One region of the Exiguobacterium sp. AB2 genome, then DNA from elsewhere that is predicted to be linked to it. Evidence: predicted binding sites of a transcription regulator. Region 1 holds the regulator's gene; each other region holds the start of a gene.

Evidence for each region. The regulator Rex, encoded in region 1, represses fermentation and respiration genes when NADH is low (regulators of the CRP and FNR family bind a similar motif). The targets are predictions, from matches to a motif close to TTGTGAAATATTTCACAA.
Region 2: the regulator Rex is predicted to act here: its motif matches at 1,814-1,831, upstream of adhE (bifunctional acetaldehyde-CoA/alcohol dehydrogenase).
Region 3: the regulator Rex is predicted to act here: its motif matches at 1,300-1,317, upstream of DI14_RS04680 (L-lactate dehydrogenase).
Region 4: the regulator Rex is predicted to act here: its motif matches at 1,520-1,537, upstream of DI14_RS02565 (formate/nitrite transporter family protein).

The regions. Positions count from the first base shown of each region.
Region 1 is NZ_JNAA01000079.1:1,583-4,707, reverse strand. It holds gene DI14_RS10625 (ABC-F family ATP-binding cassette domain-containing protein) at 1-724, opposite strand, end outside; gene DI14_RS10620 (redox-sensing transcriptional repressor Rex) at 874-1,530, shown strand; gene tatA (twin-arginine translocase TatA/TatE family subunit) at 1,530-1,748, shown strand; gene tatC (twin-arginine translocase subunit TatC) at 1,752-2,540, shown strand; gene DI14_RS10605 (hypothetical protein) at 2,855-3,125, shown strand, end outside.
Region 2 is NZ_JNAA01000018.1:23,406-26,530, forward strand. It holds gene adhE (bifunctional acetaldehyde-CoA/alcohol dehydrogenase) at 1-1,673, opposite strand, end outside; gene DI14_RS02360 (MarR family winged helix-turn-helix transcriptional regulator) at 2,063-2,509, shown strand; gene DI14_RS02365 (YebC/PmpR family DNA-binding transcriptional regulator) at 2,589-3,125, shown strand, end outside.
Region 3 is NZ_JNAA01000032.1:18,253-21,377, reverse strand. It holds gene DI14_RS04685 (rhomboid family intramembrane serine protease) at 1-101, opposite strand, end outside; gene DI14_RS04680 (L-lactate dehydrogenase) at 225-1,181, opposite strand; gene DI14_RS04675 (DUF92 domain-containing protein) at 1,351-2,121, opposite strand; gene DI14_RS04670 (5-formyltetrahydrofolate cyclo-ligase) at 2,115-2,654, opposite strand; gene rpmG (50S ribosomal protein L33) at 2,709-2,873, opposite strand; gene DI14_RS04660 (1,4-alpha-glucan branching protein domain-containing protein) at 2,975-3,125, opposite strand, start outside.
Region 4 is NZ_JNAA01000018.1:68,450-71,574, reverse strand. It holds gene mutL (DNA mismatch repair endonuclease MutL) at 1-585, shown strand, start outside; gene DI14_RS02570 (50S ribosomal protein L25/general stress protein Ctc) at 744-1,388, shown strand; gene DI14_RS02565 (formate/nitrite transporter family protein) at 1,597-2,430, shown strand; gene DI14_RS02560 (anaerobic ribonucleoside triphosphate reductase) at 2,617-3,125, shown strand, end outside.

The sequences.
Region 1 (3,125 bases):
GGCTCCGATGACGCGACAGTTCATAGACGACCGAGACGACCCGGTCGAGGAAGTAGCGGTCGTGGGAGACGATGAGGACGGCCCCTTTATAGCCGCTCAAGTACTTCTCGAGCCACGCGAGCGTCTCGATGTCCAAGTGGTTCGTCGGCTCGTCCAAGATGAGGAGGTCCGGGCTCTGGAGGAGCATCTTCGCCAAGGCGAGACGCGTTCGTTGCCCACCCGAAAGCGTGTCTATTTGACGCTCGAAGTCGTCCGGATAGAACCGCATCCCGTGGAGCACCGAGCGAATCGTCGCTTCATATTGATAGCCGCCCCGATCCTTGAACGTATGTTGTTCCTCGTCATACGCGGCGAGGAGCCGTTCATAGGCGTCCGCATCGTTCAAGATGCGTTCACTGCCCATGTCTTGCTCCATCCGTCGGAGCGTTTGTTCTTGCTCGATTAAATCGGTGAAGACGGTGAGCATTTCGTTCCAGATCGTCTCGCTCGATTCTAGCCCGGAGTCTTGGGCGAGGTAGCCGATCGTGACGTCTTTTGGCTTCATGATGTCGCCTGAGTCGTAGTTATATTCCCCGGCGATGACTTTGAGGAGCGTCGACTTGCCGGCACCGTTCCGGCCGACGAGGGCGACACGTTCACCTTCTTGAATCTCGAGTTTGACGTTCTCTAAAATCGGCTCGACGCCGAATGATTTTGATAAGTTGTTGACTTGCAATAGGATCAAGTGAAAAAACCCCTTTCTCTGTATTTAGTATACTGTATTTTTTAGTCTTTTCAGGTATATTCATTGAGTGGTCATGTGAATTCGTTTACAATCAAGGTGTATGAAATCAGATTCGTGTGTAACGTGTCGTAAAAAGGAGGCTCTTTCCGTTGAGTCAAAACGAACCAAAGATTCCGCAAGCGACAGCCAAACGGTTGCCACTATATTATCGGTTTATCCAAAGCCTGCATTCATCAGGCAAACAACGTGTCTCTTCTGCCGAACTGAGTGAGGCGGTCAAGGTCGATTCGGCGACGATTCGCCGCGACTTTTCGTACTTCGGTGCGCTCGGTAAAAAGGGATATGGCTATAACGTACAGTATCTGTTAGACTTTTTCCGAAAGACATTGAACCAGGACGAAATCACGAACGTCGCCTTGGTCGGGGTCGGTCATCTCGGGACAGCTTTCGTCAACTATAACTTCCTTAAAAACAATAACACACATATCGTCGTCGGGTTCGATGCAGACGAGACAAAAGTCGGCACGACGATGTCCGGTGTCCCGATTCATCACGTCGATGAGATGGAACAGATCATGAAGCAAAACAAAATCGATGTCGCCATCCTCACGGTCCCGTCCGCCTATGCGCAGCCGGTCGCCGATGACTTGGTCCGCTTTGGCATCAAAGGGATTTTGAACTTCACGCCGGCTCGACTTACGGTGCCGGACACGGTCCGCGTCCATCATATCGACTTGTCGATCGAACTCCAGTCGCTCATTTACTTTATGCAACACTATCCATCCGCTGAGGGGGTCCATCAATAATGGAATTTCTACAATCATCACTCGTCGTCGGTATCCCAGGTGGCGTCAGTATTTTTATCATCGCCATCATCGCGCTCATTCTCTTCGGGCCGAAGAAATTGCCAGAGTTCGGTCGGGCCGCGGGACAGACGCTCCGTGAGTTCAAAAATGCCACGAACGGCATGATGAAAGAGCACGACGAGAACGACAAGAAAGAAATCGAGAAGAAAGAGCAATAAGCCATGAACCATCAACCTGATCAAGAACGGGCACTGTCCGATCACTTGACAGAGCTGCGGAGACGACTGATGCTGTCGGCATTTGTCGTCTTTGCCTTATTCCTTATCGCTTTGCCGAGTGTCAAATACGTGCTCGCCTATCTGCAGGCGGACCTCGTCGAACGAGGGCTCGAACTGAACGCCTTTGGGGTCGCGGATCCGCTTATGATTTATTTGAATATGGCGTTCATTATCGGGATCGTGGCGTCCGGTCCGTTTCTACTGTATCAACTGTGGGCGTTCGTCGCACCTGGTCTGCATCCGAACGAGCGGAAAGCGACGCTCGCTTACATTCCAATCATTTCGGTTTTATTCCTCGTCGGTTTGGCGTTCGCCTACTATTGGCTGTTCCCGCTCGTCCTCGATATCTCGACGGACCTCGGGCAAGACCTTGGTCTGACCCAAATCATCGGGGCGTCGAACTACTTCACGTTCCTGCTGCAGTTGACGATTCCATTCGGACTATTGTTCCAGTTGCCGGTCGTGACGATGTTCTTGACGCGCATCGGTGTCGTGACGCCGTATTTCTTATCTAAAATTCGGAAGTACGCCTACTTCGCCTTGTTCGTCATCGCGGCCTTCATCACACCGCCGGATTTGACGTCGCACCTCATGGTGTCGCTGCCGCTTTTCTTCTTGTATGAGATCAGTTTGTCGATCTCACGCGTGACGTATCGCGGAGTGCTCCGACGTGAGAAAGAGGCGCAAGTGAAAGAACAGATGGATTTGATGAAACAGATGAATGAGAAGTGAGCATCGTTCCTTAACGGGACGATGCTTCAGAGTGTAGACAAAGTCATGTTTCAGTTGAACTGAAACATGACTTTGTCGTTTTCTTCAATAGCGCCATCGCAGAAAATCGCTATTTCAAGCGGTTCTATAGTTTGCTTAGATCATGGCTTTAAACAAAAAAGCTGCAGACAAGTAATTTGTCTACAGCCTGGAGCATCGTTCCTTAACGGGACGATGCTTTTTTTGATTGGGAATAAATGTTTTTACCAACAAGATAAACGCTGGACCCACGTGATACGATGAAACTACTTAGACATAAGTCAGGGGGAGAAGCGATGGTTTGGGAGTACTACGGGGATGCAATCATCATCGTCGGTGTGTTGACGACGATGCTATTGATTGCCGTGCTGAGTTTTTTGAAGTCTCCATTCAAGCGGAGACTCGTCTTCTCGTTGACGTTGCTCGTCGTGGGATACGTATCTTGTATCATCGGACTCGTCTTCGTTCGCGGTTGGGATGCGCTGGGCTGGATCATGATTGGTTTCAGTTTGTACGTGGTCGGTCTCGTCACGTATATTGGCGTCGTCATCTTTCACTGGATCAAAG
Region 2 (3,125 bases), on a different contig from region 1:
CACATGCCTTTCGCGGCATCCATCGGCGAACCGCCACCGAGCGCGATAATCATATCTGGTTGGAAGTGACGCATCGCTTCAGCACCGCGCATGACCGTCTCAACGGATGGGTCTGGCTCGACTTGGTCGAAGATGCGGTACTCGACGCCAGCAGGCAAGTTTTTAACGACTTTATCGGCAAATCCGAGTTTGACCATCATTTCATCCGTGACGATCATCGCCCGTTTTTTCGATGTGAGCGATTGAAGGTACTGGACTGAGTTTTTCTCAAAGTAAATCTTTTCAGGGACTTTAAACCATTGCATGTTCACGCGACGTCTCGCCACCTTTTTCACGTTGAGTAGATGTTTCGCCGTCACGTTCTCAGAGACGGAGTTTTTCCCGTACGACCCACAACCGAGCGTGAGCGACGGTGTCATTTCGTTATAGAGGTCACCGATCCCGCCGTGTGCCGTTGGCGAGTTGACGATGATGCGGCAAGCTTTCATCCGGAGTCCGAACGCGATAATGGCGTCCTCGTCTGTCGAGTGAATCGCTGCCGTATGACCGAGGCCGCCGATTTCAAGCATCTTCTCAGCGATGGCGAACCCTTCTTCACGCGATTGAACTTTATAGGCACCGAGCACCGGGCTTAATTTTTCATGTGAGAGAAGTTCTGTCGCACCGACCGTCTCGAGTTCGGCGATTAAGATCTTCGTGTCGGCCGGAACGCTGAGTCCAGCTTTCTCGGCGATCCAGGCTGCCGGTTTCCCGACGATTTCCGGGTTGACCGCACATGAGTCTGTTTTGATGACGAGTGTCTCGAGTTTCGCTTTCTCTTCTGGTGAGCAGAAGTAGCAGCCGAGTTCCGTCATTTCCGCTTTCACTTCTTCATACACTTCTTGGTCGACGATAATCGCTTGTTCAGACGCACAGATCATACCGTTATCGAACGTTTTCGACAAGATAACGTCCGAGATGGCACGTTTCACTTTTGCTGTTTTGTCGATATAAGCAGGTACGTTACCTGGTCCGACACCGAGGGCCGGTTTACCAGTCGAGTAAGCCGATTTCACCATCGCCGCTCCACCTGTTGCGAGGACCATGGCGACGCCTGGGTGGTTCATGAGTGCTTTCGTCGCGTCGAGTGACGGTTTTTCGACCCATTGAATCAAGTGTTCCGGTGCGCCAGCTTCGATGGCTGCATCACGAAGGATGCGTGCCGCTTCGCTTGAACACTGTTGTGCCGACGGGTGGAAACCGAAGATGATCGGGTTACGCGTCTTGATGGCGATGATTGCTTTAAACATCGTCGTTGACGTCGGGTTCGTCACCGGTGTGACCCCAGCGACGACACCGACCGGCTCGGCGATGTACGTGATGCCGTTTTGCTCGTCGTCTTCGATGACGCCGACCGTCTTCTCGCCACGGAGCGAGTTGTAAATATATTCTGTCGCGAAGATGTTTTTGATCATCTTGTCTTCAAATACACCACGACCTGTTTCTTCATATGCATGTTTTGCGAGAGCGACGTGCTGTTCGAGTCCGGCGAGCGCCATCGCTTGAACGATCGCATCGATCTTCTCTTGGTCGAACGTCATCAACGTATCGAGCGCTTTATGCGCTTGTGTGACGAGCGTGTCGACCATCTGTTCTGCTGATGTCTCTACTACTGCTTTCTCTTTAACTGCCATGTTGGTTTCCTCCTCATGAATGAGAGCTGATAAGTCTGACTTGATGGAGAGCACGGGGCAATCAGTTAGTTCAAGAAGAGTTTGTGCTTTCCTTCACATTCATAGAATACACCGATTTTCCGATTTTGTGCGTGACAACAATGTGAACTGTTTCACAAGATTTTTTAGAAGAATGAGGATAGGGATTGCTTTTTCAGATGATGCTCAGTAAAATCTTATTCGTTTTCATGAAAATAAGGTACAGACGATATGTAAACGCTTACAAACGTTATGTCCACGATGCGACGGAAGCGCTGTGCAAAATGTCACGGAATGAGGATTGGTCGTCCAAGCTGTCCCCCACTCGTGTATAATGGGAAGTAGAACCTGATTAGGAAGTGAATAGACCTATGCCTAGACAAGATGCAGCCGATCAGTTCGTTAAACTGATCCCATTGATTCGTAGAAAATTACTTCGCCGCTCGGACTTGCCCCAAATCCCGAACTTGAACTTCTCTCATTTTCATCTATTGATGTTGATTGAAGACGAGGGTGCCGTCACAAACGGACACATTAGCGAGACGTTATCAATCGCCCCACCGAACGTGACGCCGCTCATCACGAAACTCGTCGATGAAGGATACATCACCCGTGTGCCGGACGAGCGTGACCGCCGCGTCATCTGGAATCAATTGACCGAGAAAGGCGAACAGGTCCTTCGGGAACGACGCGATTCGTTCCGCCGCCTGTTCGAAGATCGCCTCGCCTTTTTAGATGAGGACGAGACCGCACGATTGATTGATAGCTTGAAGACACTGACCGAGATTGTCGAGAAGATGGACAAGAGCGAGGGATGATTTTTACTCGTCAATGTCCCGCGCTTCTTATATAATCGACAGTGAATCAATCGAACTATGGAAAGAGAGATGACATGCAATGGGTCGTAAATGGAACAACATCAAAGAGAAAAAGGCGTCAAAAGACGCCAACACGAGCCGGATTTATGCGAAGTTCGGTCGGGAGATCTACATCGTCGCCCGCCAAGGCGAGCCAGATCCTGAACTGAATCAAGCGCTCAAGTTCGTCGTCGAGCGCGCGAAGACGTACAACGTCCCTCGTGCCATCATTGACCGCGCCATCGACAAGGCGAAAGGTGGCGACGAAGAGAACTTTGACGAGTTGCGCTATGAAGGATTCGGTCCGAACGGCTCGATGATGATCGTCGACACGCTTACGAACAACGTCAACCGGACGGCGTCTGAAGTCCGTGCCGCGTTCGGGAAGAACGGCGGCAATATGGGTGTGAGCGGTTCGGTCGCCTACATGTTCGATGCCACGGCCGTCATCGGCGTCTCTGGCATGAGTGCGGACGACGTGCTCGAACTCATGATGGAACATGACCTTGACGTGCGTGACGTGCTTGAAGAAGAAGACACGGTCATCGTCTATGCTGATCCGGAAGCATTCCACGCC
Region 3 (3,125 bases), on a different contig from region 1:
GTGTCAAACAAGAGTAGCGCCCGAGACGGCTCGAGGATCCCTTCGACGCGCCCCCCCGCCAACACGTTCTTATAGATGTCTTCCCAAAATGAGCTCGTCATCTGAAATCCCCTCCCTTCCCTATAATTGTAATCCAATTCTGAAGCGGCGACAAAAAGGAGACCTCCCTTATATGCCCGTCAAAAAAACAGCCGGCACGAAGCCGGCTGCACTCTCTCGTTCACTTATAGCACGGGCTGCATCGTCTTCATCAAGACGTCTGCTGAATGGTGCATCTTTTGTTTCTCTTCTTCAGACAATTCGATTTCGACGACTTGGCGCACCCCTTGGCGATTGATGATGGCCGGGACGCCGATATGAATGTCATGTAGCCCGTACTCACCGTCCAAGTAGGCCCCGACCGTGAGAAGCGTGTTCTCGTTCCGGAGCACCGCTTTGACGAGGCGAAGCAGTCCGAGACCAATCGCATAATACGTCGCGCCTTTACGCTCGATGATATGATAAGCCGCATCACGGACGTTGACATAAATATCTTCAAGGTCTTCCCACGTGTATTCGTCGTTCTCTTCAAGCAACTGCTCGACCGACTTGCCGTAGATTCGGGCGTTACTCCATGCCGCGAACTCCGTGTCCCCGTGCTCCCCCATGATGTACGCGTGACAGTTGCGCGGGTCGACGTTGAAGTAATCGCCGAGCATGTAACGGAGACGTGACGTGTCGAGCACCGTGCCTGATCCGAAAACGCGATGTTTCGGAAGTCCAGAATATTTCCATGCCAAGTGAGTCATGATGTCGACCGGGTTCGATGCGATGATGATCATCCCGTCAAATCCTGATGCCATGATTTCCCCAATCATCGACTTCATGATTTTCGCGTTCTTCTCGACGAGGTCAAGACGCGTTTCACCCGGCTTTTGCGGTGCCCCTGCCGTGATCACGACGATATCTGCCTCCCCACAGTCCGCATAATCCCCGGCCCATACACGCATCGGTGAAGAAGCGAACGAGACGCCGTGATTCAAATCCATGGCTTCCCCTTCTGCTTTGGCTTTGTTAATATCGATGATTACGAGTTCTTCACAAAGGCTCGCTGTCGTCAATTGGTATGCGAAGCTCGCACCGACTGCACCGGCACCGACGAGCGCGACGCGTGTTACTTTTGCATGATTTAATGTTTCCATGTTGATTCTCCACCCTTCGAACAATCTGTTTCATGTTTTAGTAATATCTGTTACATAAAGATTGTAACATCATTCACAAATACTCACTACAATAGAAACCGTTTTCACTTTGGCGATATTGTGACGAAATTCACATTCGTTTGAAACATCTTCATTCACTGTACTACCCTTATCCGAAGACGAAAAAACAAATCAAGGCGGCGGCCGTAATCGAAGCGAAGTTGACCGCATCGTTTCCGAGCCAATGCCAACCTTTGACGTATTCGGTCGCTTCTCCGTGGTGCATCTGCTTCTCGGTCTGCTTTCCACATACCCGGCATCGGTACTTCCGTTGGACGGTCGCGCCGAGCAACGTATCCACGACGCTACCAATCAACCCGAGTGCGATTAACGCGAGCGTCACTTCGAAATCGAGCGTCATAAACGGATAGGTCGCCAACACGATTGTGGCGGCTCCAACAATCGACATGACCGTCCCATATAGTGACACACCGCCGCTCGTCCCCGGTTCGACCGGTCGAAACGTGAGGATGGAGCGCGGCTTTCGCTTTGCGAGCACACCGAACTCAGAGCCCCACGTGTCACTCGTCGCTGCGGCAATCGAAACAATGTAGGCATAGAGCCATGCCTCATTCGACGTGTATGCCATCGCGAGCGCGGTTAACATGCCAATTCCGCCGTTTGCGAGCACTTGGACGTAGTCACGGGGACCGGATTTTTCAACGATTTCATCGACCGGCGCCTTGTCGACGGCACGATACTTCGAGGCGAGCGAAGATGTCGAGAAGAACACGCCTAGTAAATAGAGACCGAACCAGCCGAAACCATAGCCAATCACCGTCCCCGTTACGACTGTCAATACGGCACCGGATAACGTGAGCGACTTCAGCCGGTATCCGGCATAGGCGACCAAGCAGGTTACGAGAAATATGGCTAACATCGAATCAATTCCCTTTCCGACACGATCACTCCGACCGGAATGTCATGCGCTTCAATTGGTATGTCGTCTAACACTTGGACGCTGTAGGCAAGGGATAGTGTTTGGCCGGCATACGACGCCAGAAAGCGGTCGTAATATCCCCCGCCCCATCCGATTCGGTAGCCAGAGCGGTTGAACACACGCCCCGGGACGACGCATAAGTCGACGTCACCGTCGACTTGTTGGGTCGTCGGCTCTAATATCCCCATGACCCCAGGTTCGAGGTCATCATAAGACTCGATTCGATGGAACGTGAGCCCCTCTGTCGTTACTTTCGGCACGAGTACCGTTTTTCCTGCCTGCCAAGCTGCTTCAATCAATGGCCGTGTGTCGACCTCAAGTCCGAACGAGAGGGTCAGGGCAACCGCCTTCGCCTCGATCCACTCCGGTAGTCTCATCACGTTATGTACGATGGCGGCATCGGCCTCATCGCGATTAGCTAATTCAGCAATCCGAGCATGTACCGCTCGTCTGAGTGCTTGTTTCGCATCCATATCACTCGCTCCTTTCGAAAAAAAAGGCCGCCACATGAGTGACGGCCAGTCTCATTATTTCACTTCGCGATAAAGCGTGTGACGGCGGAGACGTGGGTTGTATTTGCGCAATTCGAGGCGCTCAGGGTTGTTACGTTTGTTTTTCTTCGTGATGTACGTGCGATCGCCTGTTTCTGTGCAAGCTAGTGTGATTTTAACGCGCATTTCGTTCACTCCCATCTTACTGATGTTGTATCAAGTGCTTTTGCTTTACAGTCTAAGCATACTCAATTATCCTACCAATTTTTTATTGAAAAAGCAAGGTGTTTTCACGTACTTTTTCAAACGTTCTGCTTGTACGGCGAGGCATCGAGCGACAAGCAGTTTGTGACGTTATCTTTGACCGCATAGCGCGAAGCGAGCTCATCGATTGAGACGTCGGCACCGACATAGACGGTGTCCGCCTCGGCAAGGACACTGTTCTCAATTCGA
Region 4 (3,125 bases), on a different contig from region 1:
GAGCGGCTCCCCGAGCTCGACATCATCGGGCAATTACACGCGAGTTATATCGTCTGTGGCGGCGAGGACGGCATGTACGTCATCGACCAGCACGCCGCGCAAGAACGGATCAAGTATGAACTGTTCTATGAACAACTCGGGAACCCGGAGAAAGAGTACCAGCTACTCCTGTTACCGCTCACGCTCGAATTCACCCAGCAAGAAGCGCTCGCCATCGAAGAAGTGCTGCCGCTCTTAGAAGAGGCCGGGATTCAACTCGAGCCGTTCGGAGGGAACACGTTCCTCGTCCGAGAGATTCCGACGTGGTATCCGCAACACGACCTTGAAGGAACGGTTCGGGATTTAGTCGAGATGGCGATTCGCGATCGTTCGATTGACCTTGCCAAATATCGCGAGGAGGCGTCCATTTTGATGGCATGCAAACGTTCGATCAAAGCGAACCATCCGTTGAACGTCGAGATGATGCGCCAACTGATTCACGACTTGTCGGAGACAGCGTCGCCTTACACGTGTCCGCACGGTCGCCCAATCCTTGTCAAATGGAGTACGTACGAACTTGAGAAACTGTTCAAGCGTGTCATGTGACAACGTTGTAATCTTTTTTAACGGTCTGTAACGTTTACCCGATGCGTGACGTGGGAACATTATACACATGTCGCTCAACGCATCGAGGTTGAGAGGTGGCTCTTTCACTGCCTCACCCTCAAGATGTAGACATGATCAACCAGTAGGGGGAAAAGATTATGGCAGACAAGCTTAATGTAACGAAACGAGAATTACGACCACGTTCGGTCCGTGCAAACTTACGTAAAGAAGGCAAAGTGTTAGGTGTCGTGTACGGCTATAAAGTCGAGAGCACACCAGTCGCGTTTGAAGAGATGGCACTTCGTAAAATCCTTCGTGAGCATGGTGATAACGCCTTGATCGAACTCAACATCGACGGCAAGAAAGTGAACACGCTCGTTCACGGGACGGAAGTTGACCCGTTCACAAACGAGTATAAGCACGTCGAGTTCATGGCCGTGAAGATGGACGAAGCAACAGAAGTCGAAGCGGACGTCACGCTCGTTGGCGACGCGAAAGGTGTCAAAGAAGGCGGCTTCTTGGCACAAACGCTCTATAAAGTCACGGTATCGGCCACACCTGCCAACATCCCACAGCGCATCGAACTCGATGTATCTGAACTTGGCATCGGTGACTCGGTGACGGTAGCGGACATTCCAGAAAACAAAGACTACGAGGTTGTCTCGGATGGCGAACTTCAAATCGCATCGGTCAATGAGCCGGTATCACTTGAAGAGCTTGAAGCAGACACAGACACTACGCAAGAAGGTGAAATTGAAGCATCTTCGGAAGAGTCTGAAGAGAAGTCTGAAGACAAAGAATAAGCTCGATCGAACGACCCTTTGCGAAGGGTCGTTTTTTTCGTCACAAATCCGACATATGTAAACGATTACGATGTGAAAAATGTGTCAACATGGTCCAAGGTCGATTGCAATTTATTGGATTTGGGCTTATATTGTTAATGATTTCACATGTTCGTTCTTATTATAAAGGTTCATTCAAACAGAAAGAAGGGTTTGTGACATGGCATCAATGGAAATCCATGCACTTGAATCATTACGGAAGAAAGCTCAGGCGTCATCGCACATGATTCATTATCGGCCAATGGAATACTTTTTACGGGCGATGCTCGCCGGGATCTTTATCGGGTTCGCCGCCATCTTCACACTAAAAGTCGTCAACGGCATGTATCTGCTTGATTCGCCGTTCACGACGCTCATTGGCGGCTTTTCGTTCGGGATTGCACTCGTCATGATCATTTATGGGGGAGCTGAGCTGTTCACGGGGAATACGATGTACTTCACGACGTCGACGTTGCGCGGATATACGACGCTCAGTGATACGATGCTCGTCTGGTTATTGTGCTTTGTTGGGAATGCAGTCGGCGGAATTTTATTCGCCTTATTGCTCGCCCCGACCGGAATCATTCAAGAACTTGGGATGAACAACTGGTTGTTCGCCGTCGTCGAGAGCAAGATGCACCATACGACGGTCGAGATTTTCTTCCGTGCCATCTTCTGCAACTGGATGGTTTGCCTCGCGATTTTCTTGCCGAAACAAATGAAAAATGAATTTGCGCAAATCTTCTCGATGATCTTCCTAGTCGCGGTCTTCTTCGCTTCAGGATTCGATCATGTCATCGCGAACTTCGTCTTGTTCGCGCTCACGCTCGTCGTCCCGCACCCAGAGACAATTAGTTTCGCCGGGGCGATTCACAACTTGGTTCCGGCGACGTTCGGAAACATCATCGGAGGTGCCTTGTTCATGGGGGCCATCTATACGTGGTTGAACGCGAAAGGATTGCGGGAAGCCCAAGAGTCAGAAGAAGTCGAGTTAACGATCGTCAAACCTGCTAAAGAAGTATGACTTATATCACGAATCGTAACAGTCGAGTCCCTGCCTAGGGTTCGGCTGTTTTTTGTCATGTTTGCCCTATAAAGATGTCACAAAGTCGTCCCGCATAAATGCCTGCAAACGTGACATAATCTATATATAGATGATTGGTTCGCTGTTTACAGCGAATGGATTCAATATATAGTGAGGTGTTGCAGGGTGAATTTAATTCGATTGTATGAAGATGTCTGTGTCCTCCCTGACCAGGATTTGGTCCAAGAAAACGCGAACGTGGACGGCAAGTCGCCGCTCGGGAAGCTGGCTCGCTTGTCCTCGGAAGTGTCAAAAGAACTCGCGACGACGTACTTGTTGTCCGAACGCTCGCGACGTGCGGTCGCCGATAATTTTTTATACATTCACGATGCAGACTATTACGTGACGGGCTCGACGACGTGTTGTCAAATCCCGCTCGGGGACTTGCTCTCGAACGGTTTCCACACCGGGCATGGGACGATTCGGCCCCCGAAAGACATTCGGTCGGCGATGGCGCTCGCGTCGATTATCCTTCAGGCGAACCAGAACATGCAACACGGCGGACAGGCGTTCCCGATGTTTGACGTCGATTTGGCGCCGTACGTAGAGAAGACGTATGTGCGTCATCTTGAGCGACTCGAGAAACTTCCGGTCGAGTTATCGAGTGAACAGAAGCACAGGATTGCGAAAGATGA